3 regions of the Endozoicomonas sp. ALD068 genome follow, and region 1 is predicted to be linked to each of the others. Evidence: predicted binding sites of a transcription regulator. Region 1 holds the regulator's gene; each other region holds the start of a gene.
The links. The regulator LexA, encoded in region 1, represses DNA repair genes until DNA is damaged. The targets are predictions, from matches to a motif close to TACTGTNTANNTANACAGTA.
Positions count from the first base shown of each region.

Region 2: the regulator LexA is predicted to act here: its motif matches at 1,739-1,758, upstream of ruvA (Holliday junction branch migration protein RuvA).
Region 3: the regulator LexA is predicted to act here: its motif matches at 1,572-1,591, upstream of ACO6V5_RS03360 (YebG family protein).

Region 1 covers NZ_JBLYNU010000004.1:1,913,223-1,916,498, forward strand. Annotated here, with positions in the region: gene ACO6V5_RS06800 (DUF6586 family protein) at 1-47, shown strand, start outside; gene ACO6V5_RS06805 (PTS sugar transporter subunit IIB) at 176-481, shown strand; gene ACO6V5_RS06810 (hypothetical protein) at 659-901, shown strand; gene ACO6V5_RS06815 (SulA-like leucine-rich domain-containing protein) at 928-1,416, opposite strand; gene lexA (transcriptional repressor LexA) at 1,543-2,145, opposite strand; gene ACO6V5_RS06825 (serpin family protein) at 2,543-3,276, opposite strand, start outside.
Region 2 covers NZ_JBLYNU010000004.1:934,577-937,852, forward strand. Annotated here, with positions in the region: gene ACO6V5_RS02680 (YebC/PmpR family DNA-binding transcriptional regulator) at 1-50, shown strand, start outside; gene ACO6V5_RS02685 (hypothetical protein) at 47-232, opposite strand; gene ruvC (crossover junction endodeoxyribonuclease RuvC) at 573-1,100, shown strand; gene ACO6V5_RS02695 (carboxymuconolactone decarboxylase family protein) at 1,097-1,642, opposite strand; gene ruvA (Holliday junction branch migration protein RuvA) at 1,781-2,392, shown strand; gene rarD (EamA family transporter RarD) at 2,456-3,276, opposite strand, start outside.
Region 3 covers NZ_JBLYNU010000004.1:1,101,587-1,104,862, forward strand. Annotated here, with positions in the region: gene rapA (RNA polymerase-associated protein RapA) at 1-882, opposite strand, end outside; gene ACO6V5_RS03360 (YebG family protein) at 1,253-1,540, opposite strand; gene rluB (23S rRNA pseudouridine(2605) synthase RluB) at 1,696-2,607, opposite strand; gene scpB (SMC-Scp complex subunit ScpB) at 2,725-3,276, opposite strand, start outside.

The sequences.
Region 1 (3,276 bases):
TCAAGGAGTTGGTAGGGCACTTTAGAAATTTCAATCTTGAATGGTGATTAGATTTTTTAGATCTGATTCATGACTCATAATAGTGTGCCTGGATTGATTCAAACCGTGCATGATTGTGGGAATGTTTAGAACTCTGTTGTTTATGGCTGTTGTTCAATTTGATCAGAGGTATCTTATGACTAAGATCATGCTGTGCTGTTCGGCAGGTATGTCTACCAGCATGTTCGTGGAGAAAATGCGCGAAGCAGCTGAAAGTCGGAGTGAAGAAGTCGAGGTTGAAGCCTTCGGCGCTAGTCATTTCGATGAACAGGTAGCCTGTTTCGATGTTGTTCTGCTGGGTCCTCAGGTTAAATATATGTTGAATGATCTCAAGCTGCGTGCTGCCGAATATGCTGTTCCGGTTGAGGCGATCAGCCCTGTTGATTATGGCACGATGAATGGTGCGAAAGTGTTGGGCTTTGCTCTGTCGCTAACAGCCTGATTAATTCCAGTTTATCGTGTGTATGCTGCAATACGGGGGCAAAAGCTGCAGCTCTTTTAAGGGTTTTTACTTTCCAGTCTGCAATAACACTTTGCATTACTCTCTACTGACCTATTGCATCATAAGTCACAATGCTGCATGATTTCTCCCTCTTATACGCTATTTATGGAACGAAATATGGCTGCATCGTTTTTGGAAATTGTGGAACTTCCAACAGGAGAGATTGTTCTGCGAAGCAGTGACGACGAGGGTGAGCCCCTGCTGACTATGAAATTTTCAGAGGAAGCCAAACAGTATCTTGAAGGGGACCATTTGCAAGTGGCAAAGGTCATGTTTGATGCTGGCATGCGTGAAGTTGCTGAACTCACTCGTCCGCAATCCTCTGAAGAAGAGATTCCTGAGAACAGAGTACTGCACTGACTCCATTTTCATGAAAATGACGGGCATCATGCAACCTGTCTACTGCGAATAGCCAGCCCCTGACACTGTCCATTCCTGGCTGCGCTTTCAAGCTTAGTTAGCCACCCTTTATCCAAATGCCCCAGCCAGCTGATGACAGTGTGGCTGGTTCCGGATGCCAGCGCTTTCCTGGTGAGTTCCAATGTCTGATTAATATTGTTGGAGCTAAAGATTTGCACCTTGTCATGATTTAAGTCGCAATTCTTTAACCAGTGCAGGGTTCTGGTGTCATCTGCCAGAATCAGGGTCAACCAACGTTCACTGTCAGTGGACAGCTGACTGAGCATGGGCGTCAGGAGTTGTTCTGCCTGCCAGGGTTGACCTGAAAGAATGAGTTCATTAATACTGGGCTTCAGAGACTTTTCAGTTTTTCCTGATAAAGTCTTTTCTAGGCGCGAGGGGTTAATGCAGACTGTATTGGTCTGGTAGCTTGGGGCTGAAAAATTGTGCCTTTCACTGCTGGTTCGGTACAGCATAAATTCTTCCTTCTGGCATAGCCCGGACGCTGTTTGTTATTCGCACTTCAGCGTAGTGGGCCTTTAACAACAGCTGCCTGTTGTGAGTAGTGTCTCTGGTAATGGTCAGGCTCATCTTATTCCGTCTCAGGACTGATTTCTGATGACTCCGACGCTTAAACCTTCGATGGCAAAGGCATCCTGAGTGAGATCAACGACTATGGTTTCGAACTCGTCGTTTTCCGGATGCAGCAATACTTTGTTTTTCTGTTTCTCGAATCTTTTCACGGTGACATCATCTTCAATCCGGGCGACGACAACCTGACCGTTTCGAACATCTGTTGTCTTGTGAACGGCCAGCAGGTCACCATCAAGAATCCCGATGTCCTTCATGCTCATTCCTTTTACCCTTAACAGGAAGTCTGCCGATGGGGTGAAGAAAGCGGGATTGAGCATCAGGTGGTCTTCGATATGTTCCTGGGCGAGGATCGGGTTCCCGGCAGCAACTTGTCCGATAATCGGAAGGCCTTCAGGCTGGCTGTCCGGAATACGGATACCGCGGGAGGCGCCGGGGGTAATCTCGATAGCGCCTTTACGGGCCAGTGCCCTGAGATGTTCTTCGGCAGCATTGGGTGAGCGAAAGCCGAAGGTCTTGGCGATTTCGGCTCTGGTGGGTGGGAAACCTGTCTCGTCAATATGAGATTTGATCAGGTCCAGTATCTCGGATTGCCGTTTAGTCAGTTTGATCATGGTCTCTCAATCTGTTTTTTTATACAGTATCTGTGATTATATACAGTATTTTTGTGGTGGCAAGTTATTAAATACCTGGCCAGTTGGTTTCGCATATTCTGGCGAGTGGATTTTTTCATCCTTCAAGGCGCAACGACGGGCGCGTAGCCTTAGCTACGCAACCAGAGTTGGAACGCAGAAGGGTGGAAAAAGCCGCCGTCCAGAATATGCGAAACCAACTGGTTAGGTACTTATGTTCAGGCCAGCAAAAACTGACAAGAGGGTCGTCAATGGTGCAGGTGAGGCATGCTTTGCCACCATAGTGATGAGTTGTTGGCTGAAATTCGCAAGCTGAGTCCCTGAAGCTTTTTTTAATAAAAAATCCGGAGGTGGTTAATCTCCGGATTTGGCATTTTATTTATGATTGTGTAGAAGTTAATTTCTTCCGCAGTGCATCCCAGGCATCATTTGAAACTTCTACTTCAAAGCCATCAAAACCATGCCAAACTTTAACAAAATCTACATGTTTGTAATCAAGCCATTCTAATATTCTTTCTCTGATATCAAGGGCATTATCCTTACTACCAGTATGGATAGCTAATCTGGATTTAACTGCTTTGGCACTTTTGATATTAAAATCCTCTTTCGGATCAAACTTATGGTATATTAGTTTACTCACATCAATAGATTCATCATCTGGTAACATATATTTTATAGAGTTAATAGTTTCTTCAATAATTTTTTCGTCTTTTTTGGGTTCATCTATTTTTCTGTAATTTTTATAATTTTCGATAGGAGTCATTTTGCTATCAGCTGTCAAGTCATTTGGTTTCAAACTTTTATCAGATTTCAAATCATTAGATTTCAAGCTTTCAGCTGAGTCATTCCCGGCCGCATAAAATTCTAAAAAGCTGCCATCCTTAATCAGCATCTCCACCAACCGATTGCCTTGTCCATCTACAATGGCAATGTAACCAGGGGAGACAAAATGAAAGTGTGGTGGTTTTTTTGTACCGAAGCCTCTGAGTGTTCTTGTTGCGGCAGTGGCAACTTGACCATAAGCTCCCTCTTCATTAATGGATACTCTGGTCTTCTGAAGAATTTCCAGATCACAATTTGAGGGATGGCCTAATCTTGTTAAATCTTCAGACC
Region 2 (3,276 bases), 980 kb from region 1:
TTTACACTAACGCTGACATTCCTGCCGAAGTGATGGCGCAGCTGGACTAAGTTGTTCTGTCGGTGTGAAGAGCCTCGATAACGAAAGTGTCGGGGTTTTTTTGTTTCTGTTCCGGAGATACCAGCCCGGCTGGAATATCTGTGAACGCCCAGACATTGAAGCCTACCAGCAGCATAAACAATAGAATAATGATGCCTGTGATAATCATTAATGTTTTTAGCAGGTCGGACATTAATCGTTTCCGGATCATCTTGTGGAGTAAAACAGTCTTGAGCAAGAACAATGATCTTTGCGGTTCTCGCCACGAAAGTATTACCAGAGAAATACTAAGCTGCTTCTATCGTTACTCACAGGCAAATTTGGTAATTCAGTGTTCTTGAATTGTAAGTTTCTGATACCCACCGGCACCGCTGGTATATTGTATGGGTGTACAGTATCCTTTTGACATAACCATGACTTTGAACCCTCGCCTGTCAGATTTTTTTGGCAGAAGCTGTCGCACTCATTGACCCCGGGGGGCATCAAACGCTGTCATTGAAAATAGCGACATCTGACTTGAGAATACATTCTGAATGGCCATCCTGATGGGGATAGATCCGGGCTCAAGAATTACCGGCTATGGATTAATTGAAGAAGTAGGCAATAAAACACATTATGTGGCGTCCGGTTGTATTCGCATCCGGGAGGCGCCTCTACCTGAGCGCTTGCAGCAGATTTATGAAGGCATCAGCACTTTGATCGAACGTTACATCCCGCAGTCCGTTGGTGTGGAGCAAGTGTTTATGTCCAGAAATGCTGATTCGGCACTGAAACTGGGTCAGGCCAGGGCTGCGGCCATTGTGGCTGTGGTTAATCACAATATTGAGGTGTCGGAATACTCTGCCCGGCAGGTCAAGCAGGCTGTGGTTGGTAAAGGCTCTGCGGATAAGTACCAGGTAAAGCACATGGTGAAGTCGATCCTTGACTTGAATGATACCCCTCAGGCCGATGCTGCGGACGCTCTGGCGGTTGCTCTTTGTCATGCTCATACTCGTTCCAGTCTGGTCAGGATGGCGGGTGCTACGGGTACTCGACGTCGTCGTCTTACGGGGCAGTCTTAGTTTGGGTGGACACAAAGGTGAAAGGAAGCAATGCAAAACACCAGATCCAGGATCTGTTGTGGCGTGTAGATTTTCTTCAGTTCTTTCCAGTTCTCCGGACTTATGATCTGTTCTTTGTAGAGTTCTTCAGTGGTTTTCAGTAACAGGCGTTGTTTGTTGTCCCAGCCCGGTGCCAGATGGCCACGGGAAACCATTTGTACATCACTGGCTTTCAGTCCCGTATCCAGTGCACATTGAGCAATATCCGGGATCAGGTGTCTGGTATTGCAAATGTACGCACTTCTCAGGGCAACCAGAGCGCGATCTCTCATCGGGAGGCTGCTGTAGCCTTGTATATAACTGATGAAGCTGCGAGCAGGCTTATCAAGCTCAGGTGAGTTTGCCGGGCGTCCCGGGAAATCTTCCTTTAACAAAGATTTTTGTGACTTGATGAAAGGGATGGGAATAGGGCCACCGGATACAGCTGGGTGGTATTCACTGGCCAGGCCAGCCTCGGGCAGGATCTGCCAGAGTGATCCCAGAAATGTGCGAAGTTTCTTCAAGGGGGCAGCTCCTTCAGATCATCGAATTGAACTTCTCTTAGTGATTAGAGAGTGACAATTCTCAGGAGTTCTACGCCCTCGTCGTATTGTTAGGCGTTCTGACCTTATAGTCAGAAAATAAAAGATTTGGAAAACAGGATGATTGGAAGAATTCGGGGCCTTCTGGCTGACAAACAGCCCCCTCATTTGCTGATAGAGACCCATGGTATCGGGTATGAAGTGGAAGCTCCGATGTCGGTTTTTTATAAACTGCCGGACGTTGGTCAGGAGGTCGTGTTATATACCCACTTTGTAGTGCGCGAAGATGCTCAGCTCCTATACGGTTTTAGCAATCGTGATGAGCGGGAGTTGTTTAGAACTCTGATCAAGGTCAATGGGGTTGGTCCCAAGCTCGGACTGACCCTGTTGTCCGGTATAGAAGCTGATGCTTTTGTGCGCTGTGTGCAGGAAGGTGATAGTGCCACTTTGGTGAAGTTGCCGGGTGTGGGTAAAAAAACAGCCGAGCGGCTGATTGTTGAAATGAAAGATAAGCTGGATCGTTGGCAGTCAGCACCTCTGCTGGAAGGTAAGCCTCTGGTTGCCGGTGGCGAAATGGCTGCCGAAGCAAAAGATATTGAACAGGAAGCCGTCAGTGCTCTGGTGGCTCTGGGTTATAAACCCCAGGAAGCCGGCAAAGTCATTGGTAAGTTGCTCAAGGATGGCATGACCAGTGAAGAGCTGATTCGTCAGGCTCTGAAAAGTATGATCTGATAACACCGCGTCTTATTTAAAAGGTGAGACGATTGAGTCTCACCTGCTTGTCTGCTTTGTAGTTTACCGGATGAACTTCCTGACCGAGTCAACGCAGATGGCTGCCGTTGCCAGCCAGATAAAGCTATAGCTGAGCCACTGCTGTAAGGTGAAGACTTCTCCGAGAACGGTGACAGCCACCACAAATATCAAAGCAGGCTCCAGGTAGCTCAACAGGCCAAACAAACTGACAGACAGATGCCTGGAGGCGTTGATGTAGCAGATCAGTGACAGGCTGCAGAGTAGCCCCAGACCTGGCAGCAGATACCAAAGAGTGACGGAATGGGTCAGGTTTTGCATAAAACTCTGATCACTCATCAGTATGAAAATACCAGCCGGAAGGAACAACAGGTGCTCAAAAAGCAGGGCTGGCAAGGTATCGACCTGCAAAGGTTTACGGATGATGAAATACACCGGATAAAGTCCGGCCACTGCCAGGCTGACCCAGGGTAATGAGCCCTGTTGCCAAATCATGGCAAGCACGCCTAATGACGCGGACCCCATGGCAAAGTAATGAGCCTTGTTCAGTCTCTCGTTAAATACCAGCTTGCCGGTTAATGCCAGGGTGAGTGGCAGCAAAAAATAGCCAAGGGAGAGATCCTGTGTTTTATCATTCACGGGGCCCCAGACAAACAGCCACCACTGAAAGCCAACAATCAAACCACCCAGGGATAGCATCAGCACAGTTTTCCGGCAGAGAAAAACCGCCCTGAAGCCCCGGAGCCGGTCCATGCGATAGCAGACCATTGTCAGGCAGAGAGCGCTGAAAATGACCCTGTTCCAGAACAGGGTATTTCCGGACAGCTTAATAAACTGTACATAAATGGGCACAAGCCCGAACATCA
Region 3 (3,276 bases), 810 kb from region 1:
CTGATATTCACGGCTGGGGTTTTCTTCTGACCAGACCAGATGGTGAGCTTCGTCGACGATCAATAGATCCCAGTCGACCTCAAGAGCTTGCTGAAAACGATGTTCGGACTGGCTCAGGAAGTCCAGGCTGCAGAGAATCAGTTGCCCTGTGTTGAACGGGTTTTCATCTTCAATCGCACGGCAACGCTCTTCATCAAACAGTCCGAAGTGCAGATTGAAACGACGCAGCATTTCAACCAGCCACTGATGCTGAAGTGTTTCCGGTACCAGAATCAATACCCGACTGGCTCGTTCAGTGATCAGTTGCTGATGCAGGATGAGACCGGCTTCAATGGTTTTACCCATGCCGACTTCGTCAGCCAGCATCACTCTGGGAGCATGACGTCCAGACACTTCACGCGCTATATGCAGCTGATGAGGTATCAGGCTGGTACGGGCACCGAGCAGCCCTCTCACAGGAGAGCTGAGTAGTCGACAATTGTTCAACAGAGTTTTGTATCGCAGGGAAAAGTTGCTGTTTTGGTCTATTTGACCCGCCAGCATTCTGTCCTGCGGCTTGTTGAAATGAATAAAGTTGCCCAGTTCCGATTCGGGAAGCTCTTTGGGCTTACCGTCGGGAAGAACGCCTCTATACAGTAGCAGACCATTCTCTTCGATGACTTCTGTCACCGTCATGGTCCAGCCCTCGTGACTTTCTATCTTGTCACCAGGATTAAATTGTACCCTTGATAGCGGGCAGTTATTAATGGAGTAGAGCCGGGTTTCACCGGTGGTGGGGAACAATAGGGTTACCATGCGACTATCGAAAGTCAGAACGGTACCCAGCCCTTGTTCAGTTTCGGTGTCACTGATCCAGCGCTGTCCAGGAACGAAGCTCGTCATGTCGTGACTACATACCTTGCCAGACAAAAAGGCCGATATATTAGCGGAATTCGCTGTATTAGCAACCAGTACAAGTGCTACTTGGCGGGCTGCTTCACTAGTGTCTTGGTCTGATTATGGGAAAAATGACCTTTAGAACCGCTGTTTTTGGTAAAAAAAAGGGTTTCTCTATCAGGAATGAAAGAAAGACTTTTTTTCACAAAGAGCTATTTTAAAGCTGAATCTGAAGTGAGTCAGAGGGAAATGGATGATTGTTTTTACCCATGCTCTTTATTCCTGATTCGTTCTAAATGGGAGGGGATAAAAAAGGGTTTGTGGCAGAGCGGATCAGGGCTTTCCGCTCTTGGTTATCGGATATTGGCAGGCCAGCTCAGGCCGAAGTCTGATCCTCATTTGGGTCATTGTCTTGCTCAGCAGTCTGGCCTATCTCGAGCACCAGGTCCGGTTTGCCTTTAAAGGCTTTGGCGAAGGCTTCCTTGTTTTTGGCGAACATCAGGCCGATCTCTTCTGCCAGTTGCTCATCAATTTCAAAGTGATCTTCCAGCAGGCTGGTGATATTCCCGGCCAGTTCCAACATGCGATCGTATTCTTCAGCGGCTTTTTTATCTGTAAACATGCTTCCGTCCCGGTCAACTCGCCACATGGGGGTAATAGACATGGGCCTCTCCTGTCAGGTGTGGTTTAGATATAACTGTATATAAGTACAGTTAATCTGTCCAGTGAGAACCCGGTCAGGGCCAGCATGGAAACTCATTAAAGCATATTCAGGGTATCACCAAGAACTCCAACTCGATGGCTGGAGCTCAGATAACATCAGCGATGCCTGTTCTTTTTGAAAGCACCAGGCTTTTTGTGAGGCGAGGGCCGCTTCTTGTTGATAGCAGGTTTACCACGGGTGCCTCTGGTTTTCAGGCCGGTTTTGGTGTGTCTCGGATCGACTCTGCGAGTTGGTGTGTTGGGTGCGGGTGATAGCTGAACGGCAGCCGCCAGTTCGTCGATGTCAGTTTTTTCTACTTCTTCCCATTGACCCATGCGCAGGTGGTCAGGAATGATGACATTGGCAAAACGAACTCGTTTCAAGCGGCTTACTGTCAAATCCTGTGATTCCCAGAGTCTGCGCACTTCACGGTTACGGCCTTCCAGAAGGCAGACATGAAACCAGCGGTTGATACCCGAACCGCCTGAGTCAACAATATCGGTGAAACGGGCAGGGCCATCTTCCAGCTCGACGCCATCGAAGAGGTTTTTAACTTTCTGCTCTGTTGTATTACCCATCACTCGAACAGCGTATTCACGTTCAACCTGGTAAGAAGGGTGCATCAAGCGACTGGCCAACTCACCATCGGTGGTGAACAGCATCAGTCCGGAAGTATTGATATCCAGACGGCCAATGGCAATCCAGCGTTCGCCCTGAAGTCTGGGCAGTTTGTCAAAAACGGTCGGGCGGCCTTCCGGGTCGTGGCGGCTGCAAATCTCGCCTTCCGGCTTGTTGTAGGCGATGACACGACGGATTCCGGAAGCATAGGTTTCCAGTTTGACCGGGCGGCCGTCGACAGCAATCTTGTCTTCAGCTGAGGCTCGGTCGCCGAGGCTGGCCTGTTCTCCGTTGACGGAGATTCGACCTTCGCTGATCCAGCGTTCCATCTCACGGCGCGAGCCCAGGCCGGCGCCCGCCAGGATTTTTTGCAATTTCTCACCCTGGGGAGGAGTGGTTTCAGTTGTCATGGTATTTACGGCTATGCCGCTCTGTTTCTCAATCAAAGGGGCCAAAGTATAGCGATTCAGGATAGGTTAAGACAGCGTGGATTTCCGTGGCTGTTCCATCGGGTCATCATGCATTGCTCAGGGGTTAGTTATTTCGTTTGATATTTCCACGGGTGTTTCTGCTTCGGAAGCAGGCTCTTCTTCAAAGGATGGATTTGTCGCCTGGTGTGCGACTTGATCCTCTTCAGCGAAAAGTCCTACCGACGAATCCGATATATGGGTGTCCTGTTCAGCCTCCTGCTCAACCAACGGTTGTTCAGGTTCTGGTTCATCGATGTTCTTTTTACGGATCAGATCGTCAAAGTTATCTGGCAGATCAGCTTCCAGTTCATCCAGTTCGGCAAATAGCTCATCAGAGGATTGCTCTTCCACCTCAGTGTCCTCCTGAACTTCAGAGTCCTCTGTCGCTGATCTGCTCTGATCGTTATCTTCTGCCAGTTCCCGGGCTGCTTCTTCCAGATTACGAATCTCGGACAGGGGGGGCAGTTCATTGAGATTTTCCAGATTAAAATAATCCAGAAATTGGCGGGTAGTGGCAAACATGGCCGGACGCCCCGGGACATCCCGGTGACCTACCACCCGAACCCATTCGCGGTCCTGAAGGGTTCGTATAATGTTGCTGCTGACGGC